Linked DNA regions of Puniceibacterium sp. IMCC21224. The protein of the gene in region 1 interacts with the protein of each later gene in a pairwise test. Links are inferred from orthologs where the notes say so. Each region holds a gene or a part of one and is shown on either strand. Other genes may lie near its edges.

Region 1 (7,956 bases):
CCAGCTTGTGGCAGGCGCGGCACTTGCCGAACACCTTTTCACCCTTGGCGACGTCAGCTGATGCAAGCAGCGTGTCAAAATCCACCTCGGGGGCATCACCAGAGGCGGCGTCGTCCGATCCGGTGTCGATCACATAGGCCTGGGTGTGGTCGCCATGGCCGCCGCCGACGTGATAGATCGTCTCAGCGCCCCATTTGCCCAGCAAAAAGATCAACAGCGCGCCGCAAAAGCCGCCGAGAACCTTGGTCATTGTCATCGTGTCAAGCATTGTCCGGGTGTCCGTCTATTGTCTGTCGCGGCGGTATCTATTGCTTCCCCTCACGCAAGGCAAGGTGTAGAAGCCGCGACCAAACGCCACCAAACCGTTATGACAGGCGGTCAGCACACAGGCAATCCCGATGACCCAGACGATCGCATTCCAGGGCGAATTAGGCGCCTATTCACACCAGGCCTGCCGCGAAGCGCGTCCTGAGATGGAGGCGATGCCCTGCCGCACCTTTGAAGACGCGATCGAGGCCTGCCGGTCAGGGGGTGCCGCGTTAGCCATGTTGCCGGTGGAAAACTCGACCTACGGACGGGTGGCCGACATGCATTCGCTGTTACCGCAATCGGGTCTCAACATTGTCGATGAGGCGTTTGTGCGGGTGCACATAAACCTGCTAGGCCTACCCGGCACGCAGATTTCCGACATTTCTCAGGCCAAGAGCCATACTGTTCTACTGGGTCAGTGCCGCCAGTTTCTGACCGAACACGGCATCGCCCGACTGACCGGCGCGGACACGGCAGGATCGGCGCGCGAAGTGGCAGAGCTGGGCGATCCAGCGACGGCGGCGCTGGCGTCCGAGCTTGCGGGTGAAATCTACGGCCTCGACGTTCTGGCCCGCCATATCGAGGATCAGGGCAACAATACCACCCGATTCCTGATCATGTCGCGCGAAGCGGATATGACGCGGCGCGGTGATCACGGCATGATCACCACCTTCATCTTTCAGGTCCGCAACATACCGGCGGCGCTCTACAAGGCGATGGGCGGTTTTGCCACCAATGGCGTCAACATGACCAAGCTGGAATCGTATATGGTCGGCGGGTCGTTCACTGCGACGCAATTTTATGCAGATATCGAAGGCCATCCAGACGATCCGGCGGTGAAGCGCGCGCTTGAGGAACTGGATTACTTCACCGATATGCTCGAAATCCTAGGCACTTATCCCCGCGACCCGCGCCGCGACTAGCCGTTAGATCAGCAATCCAGCGGCACCTTCGTGACGCAGCAGCCAGACTTTAGTTTCGACGCCGCCATCCCCCGAAAACCCGCCGAGTCCGCTGGCACCCAGCACCCGGTGGCAGGGGATGATCAGCGGTACCGGATTGCCGCCGCAGGCTTGTCCTACGGCTTGCGCGGGCAGCGACAGGGCACGGGCGATATCGCCATAGGTCAGCGTCTCGCCCAATGGGATCGCTGACATGGCGCTGCAGACACGGGTTTGCGTGTCTGATGCTGCCACGCGCAGGGGCAGATCGAATCGCGTCAGATCCTTGCGAAAGTAGGCAGCGATCTGTTGCGCCGCGTCGCGTAACAGCGGGGTGTCGTCCTGTGCGTCTGGCGTCGCGCGTGCGCCCCAGCACAGGGCGGTGATTGCGCCCTCCGTCTCGGTGACGGTGAGCGGTCCAAGCGGGGAGAGCAGGGTCAGTGTTGCGACGGTCATCTCATCTCCGGCTATGGGGAACGTCGCGGGTGTGTGCCGCGCGTCGTCCGTAGGTTGATCCAGTCCGAGGGCGGGCACAAGCGTCGCCTGATCACGGGCCGAAATGGCGCCGCTCGACCCGCAGTGTTCCGACAGATGAAACGGTGACAATCCATAGATCGCCATACTCCAGCGGGGCCGCGCCGGGCGCGCCAAGCGCCTTCCAGATCGCGGCGAGATTGCCTTTGTTCCCGATCCAGATGGCTGATTGACCAGCGATGCGCTGCGGCAGGAGCCGGGCGGCCTGGCCATCAGAGATACGCGAGACGGATATGCCACGCGCTGCGGCCAGCGGCGCGGCTGTGTCAAGATTGCGTTTGATGCCGGGGCTGTAAATCGCATCCAGCGGAACGCCCTCCAGCGCCACCACAAGTGCGTCTGCGCGGGCGCGCCCGGTGGCGTTCAGCATCTCGTCCGATCCACTTCGGTCGCCGTGGCGCACCATGATCAGCCGTGTATCAGCACCAAGGTTGGTCTGACTGTGCGCGCTGCCGCTGACCGCGCACAGCAACAGGCCCAGTCCGACCACGATCTGGCGTCTTGCGATCATGCCACCCCTTCCGAATTTGCTGTATTTTAACAATACCAAATCCGAAGGGAGCAGCAAAGTTCTAATCCGTTGGGGGTCAGCTCTGACTTAGCGCCGCGTCGCACCGTGCGCAGGTGCCCGCGTGGCTATGGGTTCCAACATCTGGCAGGATTTTCCAGCATCTCTGGCATTTTGTGCCATCTGCGGCCTCGAACACCACACCGAATCCCGGCACATCTGGCAGGCGGAACGCCTCGGACGGGCTGGGATCGCCGGTCAGGGAAACGGCCGAAGTGATGATCACATCCTCGAACGTCACCGATTTCAGCGCGGCCAGTGTGTCTGGATCTTCGACATGCACCACCGGAGCTGCTTCGAGCGAGGCACCAATCACCTTGTCGGTCCGCTGCACTTCCAGCGCGGCGGTCACGGCGCGGCGGGCACGGCGCACCTTGGTCCATTTGGCAGCCAGTGGTTCGTCCAACCAGTCGGCGGGTGTTGCTGGGATATCCTGCAAATGGACCGAACTGTCGTCGCCGGGGAAGCGTTCGAGCCAGACTTCCTCCATCGTAAAGACCAGCACGGGGGCAAGCCAGGTGGTCAGGCGATGGAACAGGATGTCCAGCACGGTCCGCGCAGCCCGACGGCGCGGCGTGTCGCCATCGCAATACAGGACGTCCTTGCGGATATCGAAATAGAACGCCGACAATTCGACCGTGGCAAAGTTGAACAGCGCCTGAAACACCCCCTGGAAATCATAGGCGGCATACCCTGTGCGTACCCGGTGATCGAGTTCCGCCAGCCGATGCAGCACCCAGCGTTCCAGTTCCGGCATCTCGGACACGTCGACCCGGTCGCTTTCCTCGAACGACGACAACGCGCCCAGCAGGAACCGCATGGTGTTGCGCAGGCGGCGATAACCGTCCGCCGTTCCCTTGAGGATTTCCGGCCCGATACGCAGATCGGCGGTGTAGTCGGCCTGCGCCACCCAAAGCCGCAGGATATCGGCGCCGTATTGCTGCACGACCTTTTCAGGGGCCACGGTGTTGCCCAGCGACTTGGACATCTTGTTGCCCTTTTCGTCGAGGGTAAAGCCATGCGTCAGCACGCCGCGATAGGGCGCGCGTCCCTGTGTGCCACAGCTTTGCAGCATCGATGAATGGAACCAGCCGCGATGCTGGTCAGTGCCCTCCAGATACAGGTCCGCCAGTCCGTCATCCGATCCATCGGCGCGATCGCGCAGGACAAAGGCATGGGTCGACCCGGAATCGAACCACACGTCGAGGATGTCGAACACCTGATCCCATTCGGCAGGGTCGTAGTCAGTGCCGAGGAAGCGTTCCTTGGCGCCGTCCTTGTACCAGGCATCTGCGCCCTCAGCCTCGAACGCCCCGAGCACGCGGGCATTCACGCCCTCGTCGCGCAGCAAGAAATCACTGTCCGTCGGCAGCGCGCCCTTGCGGGTAAAGCAGGTCAGCGGCACACCCCAGGCGCGCTGGCGCGACAGCACCCAGTCGGGCCGCGCCTCGATCATTGAATACAGGCGGTTGCGCCCGGTCTGCGGCGTCCATGTCACCAGCTTGTCGATCGAGGTCAGCGCCCGTTCGCGGATCGTGGTGCCATAGGTGTCCAGCCCGTCACCGACGGGGCGGTCGATGGCAGCGAACCACTGCGGCGTGTTGCGGAAGATGACAGGCGCCTTGGAGCGCCAGGAATGCGGATAGCTGTGTGTCACTCGCCCACGCGCCAGCAGGCCGCCAACCTCTACCAGTTTATCGATCACAGCGGTGTTGGCCTTGCCCTCTTTGCCCTTGTGATCGAACACCTTGAGGCCCGCGAAGATCGGCACATGCGGCAGGAATTCAGATTCCTCGCCGACGTTGTGGGTCATCCGGTCCATCCAGCCGCGTTTGACGAAGCAATCGAAGTCGTCGGCGCCATGCGAGGGCGCGGTGTGCACAAAACCCGTGCCCGCATCGTCGGTTACATGATCGCCGTCGATCATCGGCACATCGTAGTCCCAGAAGCCAACTTTGTCTGGTAAATCTATCGCATCGGGAAGGCCTGAATGGACATAAGGGTTCAAGTCAAGGAAAGCGCGACTATCAATGCCAGAGTCGGCGATTCCACGGAGAGGGTGAGCTAGAACCAAACCTTCAAGGTCGGTCTCGGTCAAGTCGTCGATGCGGTTCCACTGACCGGGTTCAAGACGCGCTTTGGAAAAGACTTCCTCTGCTAGCTTATCGGCCAGCAAATAGCGTTGGCCCTTTTTGGCCCAGCATTCATCGGGAGTGCTTGTGACCTCGTAAAGGCCATAAGAGATGGCGGGGTTGTAGGCCACAGCCCTGTTGGACGGGATGGTCCAGGGGGTTGTTGTCCAAATAACGATATTTGTGCCAACTAATGATTCTCGGCGACTTTCTAGTTCGCCGACTTGTTCAGGTGTCAGCTTTTCATATAGTTCGTCCGACAGCGCCAAGGCATTCATTACCCGAAACGGCACCCAGATCGTGTGGCTCTTGTGATCGTGGTATTCGATTTCGGCCTCGGCCAACGCGGTCTTTTCCACCGGCGACCACATCACGGGTTTGGACCCCTGATACAACGTGCCGCTCATCAGGAATTTCTGGAATTCCTCGGCGATGATGCGCTCGGCGCGGAAATCCATCGTCAGGTACGGTTTGTCCCAGGTCCCGGTGATGCCCAGACGTTTGAATTCGTCGCGCTGGATGTCGATCCAACCCTCAGCGAACTTGCGGCATTCCTGACGAAAATCGACGACCGGCACGTCGTCCTTGTTCAGCCCCTTGTTGCGGTACTGCTCCTCGATCTTCCATTCGATCGGCAGGCCGTGGCAATCCCAGCCGGGGACATAGCGCGCATCACGCCCCATCATCTGCTGCGAGCGCACCACCATATCCTTGAGGATCTTGTTCAGCGCGTGGCCGATATGCAGATGGCCATTGGCGTATGGGGGGCCGTCATGCAGGGTAAACGGCGCGCGCGCGTCAGATGTCCCAGTGGCAGCCTTTTCGCGCAGGCGGCCATAGACGCCGATTCGTGCCCAGCGATCCAGCCACTCCGGCTCGCGCTTGGGCAGCCCCGCACGCATCGGAAAATCGGTGCGGGGCAGGTTCAGGGTGTCTTTGTAGTCGGGGGTCTCGGGCGTTTCGGCGCACATTTCGGGCGTCCTCGGTATTCGTCAGGGCGGGTTTGGGGTGAGGGGCGGCGCGGCGATCCGGACGCCTGATCCCGGCGCAACGTAAGTTTACGGCGCCGGGCAAGTAATTCGCAGAATGATCTTCAAGGGATCCATCATGACGGGCGTTATAGGCTCCGCACCTCTGGCCGTCCAGAGCAGAGGCGATATCGACCAGAAAGCCCGGGTTCGCAACGTCCGCGCAACCGCAACACAAATAAGATGCGTATTTGGAAAGAGAAGAAACCGGACAGCCCGATCAACACTCAGGTTCTGCGGCCGGAGCTCCACAGAGCGCTTCTTCTCTTTAAAAATACGCAAAATCTGACCTGCGCCACAGGTGCTACCTCAGGTAAAAAGAGTGCCGACGAAATAGGCAATGCTGGCGGCGATCCCGCCGATGGCCAGCGTTTCGAGGCCAGAACGCCACCAAGAAGACAGCGACCAGATGCTCTTGTAGGTTCCAATGGCGAAAAACACCGCCAGCGTTAGTATCGTCGAGACCTGGAATGCCAGTTCAAGGCCCAGAAGGAAGGGCACCAGCGGCACCATTCCAGCCACAAGAAACGCTACAAACGTGGCGAGTGCAGCCCGCATCGGTTCCGGATCGACCGGAGCAAGGCCGTATTCGCCTTCGAGCATGATCTGAATCCACGCCTCTTTGTCCGAGGCGATCTGTTCAACCGCCTCATCCAGTGCCGGGCCAGACAATCCCTTGAGGTGCAGGATATGCCGCAATTCGCGCTTTTCGCCGTCGGGATCGTCGGCGATATGGCGCTCTTCGATCCGGCGCAGGCGTTTGATATTGTCTAATTCGGTCTTGGTGCCGGAGTAATTTCCAGCGGCCATCGAAAACCCGTCGGCCAGAACATTGGCAATGCCAAGAGCGACGATAATTACTGGCGATAGCCCGGCACCGGCGACGCCCGCGACGATGGCAAATGTCGTCACTGATCCATCAATGGCACCATAGACAATATCGCGCAGATAGCCGCGTCCAGGGGGCGTTCCAATCCGGTCTTCGATTTCGTGCTGGCTGTGGCCATGTTCTGCGATATCGGTCGGCATTATAATCTCCGGGCAGTGCGGAGGGGCCTTATGACAACGGATCGCGCGGGGGTAAAGCGGGTATTCGGGCCAGCTGTGAACCGGGCGGCGAAGGTCGGCCTGATATCGCCGGTATTCAGGACTTGTCCGAGGTAAAGAGACCGCTGAGCGCGGTGCGGATGATTGCACGAACAGACGGGCGTTGGGTGCGCGCAAAGGGCAGGGGGCGGCAGACCTCCATCGCGGCGACACCGACCCGTGCGGTGAGTGCGCCGTTCACCAGCCCTTCGCCAAAGCGGCGCGACAGCTTGGCTAGCAATCCGCCACCCAAAATAGGTTCCAGCATGTCGTCGCCCACTGCGACAGCGCCTGTTGCCACGAGATGTGACATTACGGCGCGGGTCAACCGCCAGCTGCCCAACGTCCCTGAACGGCCGCCGTAGATTTCGGCAATGCGACGGATCATACGGATATTTGATGTCAGCGCCGCGCCAATGTCGGCAAACGCCAGCGGCACAAGGGCGGTCACAGTCGCGACCTGCCGCGCAGCCCCCTCGACTTCGCGCCGGGCGGCAAGGTCGAGCGGACCCAAAAGCTCGGTTTCCGCAAGACCCAGCAGAGCCGAGGCATCGAACATGTCACCCTGTCGCTCAGCCAGCTTTTCGCGGCCCCATTTTGTGTCATCGCGCCCGGCGTAGAGACCGTTGAGTTGCGCCACCACGCCACGGGCGGCATTCAGATCTTCGTCTGCCAGCGCCTGAGTGGCGGCGCGGTGCAGGCCATCAATGCGCTTGAGTCGGGAAAAGACCGACAGCTCCTTGACGACAATGATCAGCACCACTAAGCCGAAGAGCGCAAACAAACCGGCAACGATGTAGCCCAGGATTGGCTGGCTGGCGATCAGGCCCGTGACGAAATTCCACGCGGTAATCGACACCAGCGTACCGATCAGCACCGACAGAGTGGCCCAAAACCAGCGGGCCAGCCGTGAGGGAGGCCGCGCGGCAAGGGCGGCGGCGGTGGCCATGGCCTGCCCCTTGGGCGCTGGGGCGTCGAGGTCGGGCACCGGCGGGGCTTTGGCCGGGTTGGGCCGCGACGCGGAGGTGGTTTCGTCCAGCGGGATGAGCACGGGGCCTTTGCGGTCGGTCATGTCTGGGGATCCTGCGAGCGGTCGGTTTGAGCGGTGGCCCGTGTCGGCACCACCGGCGGTTTGCGTTCCCAGACATACAGGATGTCCGGCAGGCCTTCGTCGTTGTCGGCGCCATCGGTGCGGCGGTCCGCAGTAAACCCTTCGCGTTCGTAGAACTTGCGCGCTCCGGCATTGGCCTCGAAGGTCCAGAGTTCGAGCCGGTCGCTGGCAGCCTGCGCGTCCTCGATCAGCATCCGGCCAACACCGTCGCCCCGCGTGTTCGGGTGGATATAAAGCGCATGAACAT
Region 2 (7,292 bases), on another replicon or contig:
TCCAGCGGCGCAATCACGATGGCGGTCGCACCCGACGAGACCGCATTTTCGAGGATACCAATCTGGCCCTGAATGTCCGAGAACGATGTGGGACCCTGAACGGGAGTATTGATACCCAGCTCTTCCGCTGCTTTGCGGGCGCCGGCCGAAACGATGGCGAAATAGTAGTTGCCTGTGTGTTTCACGATCAGCGGAATGTTGTCCTGTGCGGTTGCTACTACCGGGGCAAGTAACGCCGTTCCCGCCAAGAACGTGCTCATCAACAGATTTTTCAATTGAACCTCCAAACTCCTCGACCGAGTCAAACCGGCCGCTCCCTGTATCAACCTGTCTGCCCAATATCGATTCGTCAACATAAAAATATATTGTTGATCATCTAATAGATTACTATACCATGTCCTCAAACACATCGGAGGAACGAATGAGATATGTTTTCTGGCCCGCGGCAGTGCGGACACACGGATTTGGCACACACGTGCGCGCAGCACGTATTGGCGGGTTCACGCATCTGGCGGTCGACCCGATCACTTGGCGCAACGCACGGGCCGACGGCCTCAGCGACGCCGACATGGTGGCCATGGCCGGGGATGCGGGGTTGACGATCAGCCATCTCGATACGATCACCGACTGGGCTCCTATCCGAGTGCCGGACGAGGTGAATCCGGCTCTCGCTGGCAAGTTCGACATCGACGCCGACGAATGTTTTCGGATGTGCGCGGGCCTGGGCATCACAGACATGCTTGCGGTCGCGGGTTACGACCTCGGCGCGGTGCCCTTCGACACGCTGGTCGACGGCTTCGGGCGGCTCTGCGACCGCGCGAAGGCAGAAGGCATCTGGGTGGATCTCGAATTCATGCCCTTCTGGGGCCTGCCGAACCTCGAAGACGCTTGGGCCATAGTGGAGGCTGTAGGCGCGAACAATTCCGGCATCCTAATCGACACCTGGCACTTTCCCAAAGGGAAGTACGACCCCGACCTGCTGAGGTCGATCCCGGAGCGGCATCTGAAGTCCTGCCAGGTCGCTGACGCGCTGAAGCAGCAGGAGGGTACCTCGCTCTTTGACGACACTGCGCATTACCGCAAGTTCGGTGGCGAGGGCGAGATGCCAGTGGTCGAGATCCTGTCAATCCTGCGTGAAAAGGGATTGGAAAACATTGGACCCGAAGTCTTTTCTGATGCCGCGGACGCGATGCACGTGGACGATGTCGGCCGCGTAAGCGGATCGACCCTGCGCAACGTGATGACCAGCGCCGGGTTCGATATTCCGGAGAACGTGTTGGCGGTCTGAATGCATGCCGGGCGCCGCCGTCTTGCGGTACCCGGACCATCGTCAGCTGGCGAAGGCGGCATAAACTTCGCGGATCACGCCGTTCGGGAAGTCACCGGTCATGCCACGCAGCGCGGTGTTTGTCAGTTGGACCGACACCAGTTCCTCCTCCGGATCGACGAACCAATGATGTCCCCAGGCCCCGCCCCACTGGAAGGTGCCGGTGCGGTGCGGTGTATCGGCCGCGACCGGATCGCGCAGAACCGCAGCGCCGTATCCAAAGCCCCAGCCCGGCCCATCGGTCGTCACCGGGATGTCGCCGATCATGTTGGTGTGCATCAGCTTCGCCTCGCGCGTTGGCAGGATTGGCGCGCCGCCGGTTCGGATGCATTCCAGAAACGTTGCAATGTCCCGCGCCGAGCCGCGGATCCCCGCCCCGCCGGAGTGGTATGACGCTGCGTCGAAGATCCGCCCCGGCGCATAGGTCACCCCTTCCACGAAGGGAACCAGCTGCTCCTCCGCATTCATCAGCCGCGCGATGCCGTCGCCGTCCCAGTAGGGCGGGACGATCCCGTCGCGATCCATCGGCGCGGCGAAGGATGTCTCCGACATGCCGAGCGGATCCAGAACGACCCGGCGGAGCACCGTCTCCAGCGGTTGGCCGTGCAGCTGCTCAAGCACCGCGCCGATTACATCTGTCGCGAGCGAGTAGTGCCAGGCGGTCCCCGGCTCGAACAGCAGCGGCGCGGCGGCCAGGCGTGCGAGGTTTTCCTCCAGCGACAGCCCCGGCTGGTCCAGCCCGGTCGAGACCTGGGTCTGCCAATGTGCGCTGTCGCGCGGCTCAAGGAAGGCATAGCTCAGCCCAGCGGTATGCGTCAGCAGGTGACCGAGTGTGATAACCGGAACGCGACCGTCCGGCAGCACCGGACGAAACTCCGGCAGCAAGTCGGTCACCGGCATTCCTGGTTCTAGTTGCCCCCCTGCAAAAGCTGAAAGCGCCGCCGCACTGGTTAGCGGTTTGGTGATCGAGGCCAGCCGATAGACTTGCCCAGTCTCCATCTTCCGAATCTCGTCCCGACGCCCGAAGGCTTGATGATAGATCGCTTCGCCGCCCTTCAGGACCAGCAGTTCTCCGCCATGGATCTGCCCCGTCTCCGCGGCGCCCTGCAGATAAGCCGTAAGGTTTTTCGTCATGCTTCTCTCCTACTAGAAATTCTGCGAGACCCGGAGCGGCCTGCCCCCCCGGGATCCCGTCGTTCCGACGCCCGATGCGCCTATTTCTCTCGCCAGCCGGGATAGCTGTCGACGGTGTCGCGGGTCACCAGACCCGTCGGCGCCTTGACCAGCTGGCCGGCGGCCTCGCTGCCGTCGCGGATCGCCGCGCCCAGTTTCACCGCCTGAAAGCCAAGCGAGAAGGGGTCTTGCGCGGCCGAGGCTGCGACCATACTTTCCGACTTCAACTCGTTCACCAGTTCCGCCCCGCCGTCGAAACCACCGATGGTAATACCGGAATAGCCCGCCTGCTTTGCCGCCAGATTGGCCCCGATGGCCATCGGATCGTTGATCGCGAAAACCCCGTCGACCTTGCCTTCCCGCGTCAGGATGCGCTGCATTACCGAGAAGCCGGAATCACGGCTGGCATCGCCTTCCTCATCCGCGACGATCTTAATACCAGAATTTTCCGCCAATGCCTGGTTGCAGCCGGCAATCCGGTCGATCACCCCCTGCACCTGGGGGCCGTTGATCAGCGCAACCTTGCCTTCTCCGCCCATCTGTTCGGCTATGTAGGAACAGACGATATACCCGCCCTGCACATTGTCTGTCACGACATTGGCCTGCGCTGCATTGGCAGCAGCATCCATACCTACGACGGTGACGCCTGCATCGACTGCCTTCTTGATGGCCGGGGTGATCGCATCCGGATCCGCCGCCACAAGTGCGATCAGCTGCGCCCCTGAGGCGGTGAGGCTGTCGATCAGGTTGAACTGCTTGCCCAAGTCGTTCTCGTAAGAAGTCACGGTGACCTTGGCGTCTGGATTGATCTCTTTCGCGGCGGCCTCTGCCCCGGCAGCCAGCGACACGTAGAACGAATTGCCGAGTGGCCCCGAGATAATGCCGATATTGTCCAGGCTTTCAGCCCAGCCGCCTCCTGTCGCCGCTCCAAAAATCCCGGCCGCGACGGCAAATGCATGGTGTTTCATGGTAGTCCTCCCGTGGTGATGAATGCTCAGCCGCGCCCTGTCCTCAGGCGGTCCAACGCGACGGCGAAGATAATGATCGAGCCCTTTATGATGTATTGCCAAATGTCCGGCACTCCGGCCAAAACCAGCCCGTTCGACAGAACCGCGATGATCAGCACGCCGACGATGGTGCCGACGATGCCCCCCTGTCCTCCGGTGAAACTGGTGCCGCCCAAAATCACCGCCGCGATCGCGTCAAGTTCATAGGCCTGTCCCATTTGCAGCCCGTTGGCAGAGTAGAGCCTGGCCGAGGCCATAACCCCGGTCAGCCCCGCCAGCAGACCTGAATAGGCATAGACCACTAGCAGGATGACCCACACCCGGATGCCAGCCATGCGCGCCGCTTCCATGTTGCCACCGACGGAGTAAATCCGTACGCCCAGAACGGTCCGCCGCAGGATCACCCAGGTCAGCAGCGCGACGGCCATGCCGGTCCAAACCAGCGAGTGCACTCCGAGAAGATGCGCGTTCCCGATGACGTCATACGCCAGCTCGGGGTTGATGACGGTGCGGTCCTCGCCCATCATGCGCGCCAGACCGCGTATAGCGGTCAGCCCGCCAAGCGTCACTATGAAGGGCGACAAGCCAAACCCGCCGATTAGTAGGCCGTTCAGCAGACCGCAGCCCAGCCCGACCCCGAGCGCCGCAAGCGGGGCCAGTGCGCCGAAGGCGGGCGAGAGACTGACCGCCACGCCCGCCACCGCCGAAGCGGCTAGGATCGACCCGACCGAGAGGTCGATGCCGCCAGTTAGGATCACCACTGTCATGCCACATGCCAGTACCAGGTTGATCGAGGCCTGCTGGGTGATCACTTGCAGGTTCTGAATCGTAATGAACCGGTCGTTCAGCAAGGTGAACCCGATGCACAAAAGGACCAGCACCGGCAGCATTCCGAGTGCCCGTAGCATCCTCCGCGCGTCAAGTCGCAGGGGCGACAGCGATGCATTGGCGGACTGGGGCGCGTCGCTCATGCTGCCGCCTCCGTCATTCCGGTCGCCAGTGCGATGACTTGTGCCTCGGTTGCAGGTGCGTCGGTCGTGTTCGCCATACCGCCCACAATGCGACCCTCGTAACAGACCAAGATCCTGTCGGCCACACCCAGTAGTTCCGGCAGGTCGGACGAGATCATCAGCACTGCCCCGCCGCCCTTCACGAAGTCTTCTATAATGCCGTAGATCTGCGCCTTCGCGCCGACGTCGACCCCTCGCGTCGGTTCGTCCAGCAGTACGACTTTGGGTGCGCTCTCCAAAAGGCGCGCCAGCATCGTCTTCTGCTGATTGCCGCCCGATAGTCGCCGTACGCTCTGGTCAGGACCCGACGCGCGGATTGCCAGCGCCTGTATGGTCCTCTGCGCCCGCACACTCTCGCGCCCCCGACGGCGCAGCCAGCCCAGGCGGGCGTCGGCGCGTGTGGTCAGGACGTTGATGTTGTCGGCGACGGACATATCCGGAAACAAACCCAGTTTTCGCCGGTCCTCGGTGAGATAAACGAGACCGGCTTTCGCCGAACGCGCGACGCCCGCTGGCTGGATTGGCGTGCCGAAAAGACGGACCTCGCCCGCGGTGGCCCGTCGATAACCGACGAGGCATTCTGCCAGTTCAGTTCGCCCCGATCCGACCAGCCCCGCCAGCCCGACCACCTCACCAGCCCGGACGGTTACAGTGCCGTCACGAAGCAGCTCCGGTCCGGCCAGTCCCTTGGCCTCAAGCACAATCGGGCCGTTCTCCGCCCGCCGCTGCCGCTTGAAAAAGTCCGACGGATCGCGCCCAACCATCAGCTCCAGCACCCTGCGCTCCGTCACCTCCGCCCGATCCAGACGGGCGATGCTACGCCCGTCGCGCAGGACGGTGACATAATCTGCTAGACGATAGATCTCCTCCATCCTGTGCGTGACATAGACGATGCCCACGCCGTCGTCCCGGAGTTGTTTCACGATTTCCATCAATGCATCGGCCTCGCGGTGCGAAAGCGCGGTCGTCGGTTCGTCCAGGATCAAGACCCGTGCGTCGGCTATCAGAGCGCGAGCAATTTCCACCAAATACCTCTGCGCCAAAGAGAGATCGCCTAACCGCGCGGTGCAGGTGAAGTCCTGCGTCAAACGAGAGAGCACCTTGGCGCAGCGCGCCTGCGTCGCCTGGCGCAGGACCCAGCCAATTTTCGCAACCTCTTGGCCAAGAAGCATGTTCTCGGCCACCGTCAAATTGTCAGCGAGACTGAGTTCCTGATGTATGGCTGCGATCCCAAGATGCCGAGCAAGTCGTGGCGAATGCGTCTTGATGGGCTGTCCATAGACACGCAGCACGCCGGATCTGTCAGGCTCTTCTGCCCCAACGATCACCTTTATCAAGGTGGATTTGCCCGCACCGTTCTCTCCTACCAACGCATGAACCGTGCCTCGCTCTAGCGAAAAATCTACGTGGGTCAGGGCCTTGACCGGACCATAGGCTTTGGAAAGACCCGTGATTTGAAGTAGCGGTTCACGCATTGCAGTTCCTCCCCGTTGTCGATTCTCTAGAATAATATATTATGATACTTTAAATCACATTCAAGTGATTCTAATACATTATTAGAATAGTTTAGTTTGAAGCGGCATTGTGGTAAGTTCTGGGCGTGAAGGATCCACACAAGGATCTATGGGGCTAATGACATTCGTTTCCGCTATGGCGTCGCTGACTTTCGGCAGGTTGCGGGGTAGAATGGGTGCCAAGGTCATCTTTGTGGTCGGTCTGGCGGCGATGGCTCTCGGCATTACCGTGACAGGCGCAGGCACCACATTACTGACGGTGATGTGTGGGACGGGGCTGACAGGTCTCGGGATGGGGATCGCCATCCCGAATATCTTCGCAAGTGCCATGGCACTTGCATCGCCACAAACTCGTGGTCGAACAGCAGGTGTGATTACAGCAAGTCTATTCCTGGGACAGTTCGTGTCACCGCTTCTAGGCTCTGGACTCATAACCAAAAGATCACGGTTGCGGCGAGAGCGACGGCAGAAAGGAAGACCTTGGGGCTTCGGTCATAGCGCGTTGCTACGCGCCGCCAGTCCTTTAGACGTCCGAACATGATTTCAATCCGGTTGCGCTTTCTGTAGCGGCGCTTGTCCATTGCCCGACAGTGCATTGCAAAGCAATGTCACGAAAGGGGTATTTGACGGGCTTGTCGCGTGACTTTCGACCGGGGATGCAGGGCGTTATCTTCTTGTCTATAAGGCCTTCACGGAACCAATCCGCGTCATATCCCCGGTCCCCCAGGAGCCAGTCTGCGGTCGGAAGACTGCTCAGTAATGCTCTCGCTCCAGTGTAGTCGCTGACCTGACCAGCCGTCATGAAGAACCGTATGGGCCGCCCACGCGCATCGGTGACGGCATGCAGCTTGGTGTTCATGCCGCCCTTCGTGCGACCGATCAGACGTCCACGCCCCCCTTTTTTGACCTCAGGCTTGAGGCCGTGCGGTGTGCTTTGAGGTAGGTCGCGTCGATGGAGATCGTTTTGTTGTCGGGTGCCTCTGCCGCCAGGCCTGTCATAATCCTGGCGAACACGCCCATATCACTCCACCTTTTCCATCGGTTGTAGAGTGTCTTGTGCGGCCCATACTCCCGCGGCGCGTCACGCCAGCGCAAGCCGTTGCGATTGATGAAGATAATACCGCTGAGGACCCGCCGGTCATCGACACGTGGCACGCCATGGCTCTTCGGGAAATAAGGCTGAAGCCGCTTCATCTGAGCCTCGCTCAGCCAATACAGATTGCTCATAATGCCCCCTTTGGTTTGGGGACGGTGAATCATG

The links. The genes of interacting proteins can lie anywhere in the genome.
Region 2: the proteins of ileS (region 1) and IMCC21224_RS21650 interact in binary tests that used the Escherichia coli proteins (3 or more experiments, as listed by UniProt). The link is inferred for Puniceibacterium sp. IMCC21224 from one-to-one orthologs.

The regions. Positions count from the first base shown.
Region 1 is NZ_LDPY01000001.1:1,732,685-1,740,640, forward strand. The notes cover bases 2,172-5,772. They hold ileS (isoleucine--tRNA ligase), read right to left. Parts: upstream 5,456-5,772; coding sequence 2,372-5,455; downstream 2,172-2,371. Other genes in these bases: IMCC21224_RS07960 (histidine phosphatase family protein), read right to left, coding at 2,172-2,295. Also shown: IMCC21224_RS07945 (cytochrome c family protein), read right to left, coding at 1-268; IMCC21224_RS07950 (prephenate dehydratase), read left to right, coding at 399-1,232; IMCC21224_RS07955 (methylated-DNA--[protein]-cysteine S-methyltransferase), read right to left, coding at 1,236-1,706; more of IMCC21224_RS07960, read right to left, coding at 1,798-2,171; IMCC21224_RS07970 (VIT1/CCC1 transporter family protein), read right to left, coding at 5,822-6,541; IMCC21224_RS07975 (YcjF family protein), read right to left, coding at 6,657-7,670; IMCC21224_RS07980 (GNAT family N-acetyltransferase), read right to left, coding at 7,667-7,956. UniProt on the Escherichia coli protein: Catalyzes the attachment of isoleucine to tRNA(Ile). As IleRS can inadvertently accommodate and process structurally similar amino acids such as valine, to avoid such errors it has two additional distinct tRNA(Ile)-dependent editing activities.
Region 2 is NZ_LDPY01000003.1:17,099-24,390, reverse strand. What follows is about bases 1,506-4,442. They hold IMCC21224_RS21650 (ABC transporter substrate-binding protein), read right to left. Parts: upstream 3,469-4,442; coding sequence 2,542-3,468; downstream 1,506-2,541. Other genes in these bases: IMCC21224_RS21645 (hypothetical protein), read right to left, coding at 3,495-4,442; IMCC21224_RS21655 (serine hydrolase), read right to left, coding at 1,506-2,461. Outside these bases: IMCC21224_RS21665 (ABC transporter substrate-binding protein), read right to left, coding at 1-260; IMCC21224_RS21660 (sugar phosphate isomerase/epimerase family protein), read left to right, coding at 422-1,288; more of IMCC21224_RS21655, read right to left, coding at 1,331-1,505; more of IMCC21224_RS21645, read right to left, coding at 4,443-4,478; IMCC21224_RS21640 (sugar ABC transporter ATP-binding protein), read right to left, coding at 4,475-5,992; IMCC21224_RS29020 (MFS transporter), read left to right, coding at 6,141-6,572. UniProt on the Escherichia coli protein: Part of the ABC transporter complex RbsABC involved in ribose import. Binds ribose. Also serves as the primary chemoreceptor for chemotaxis.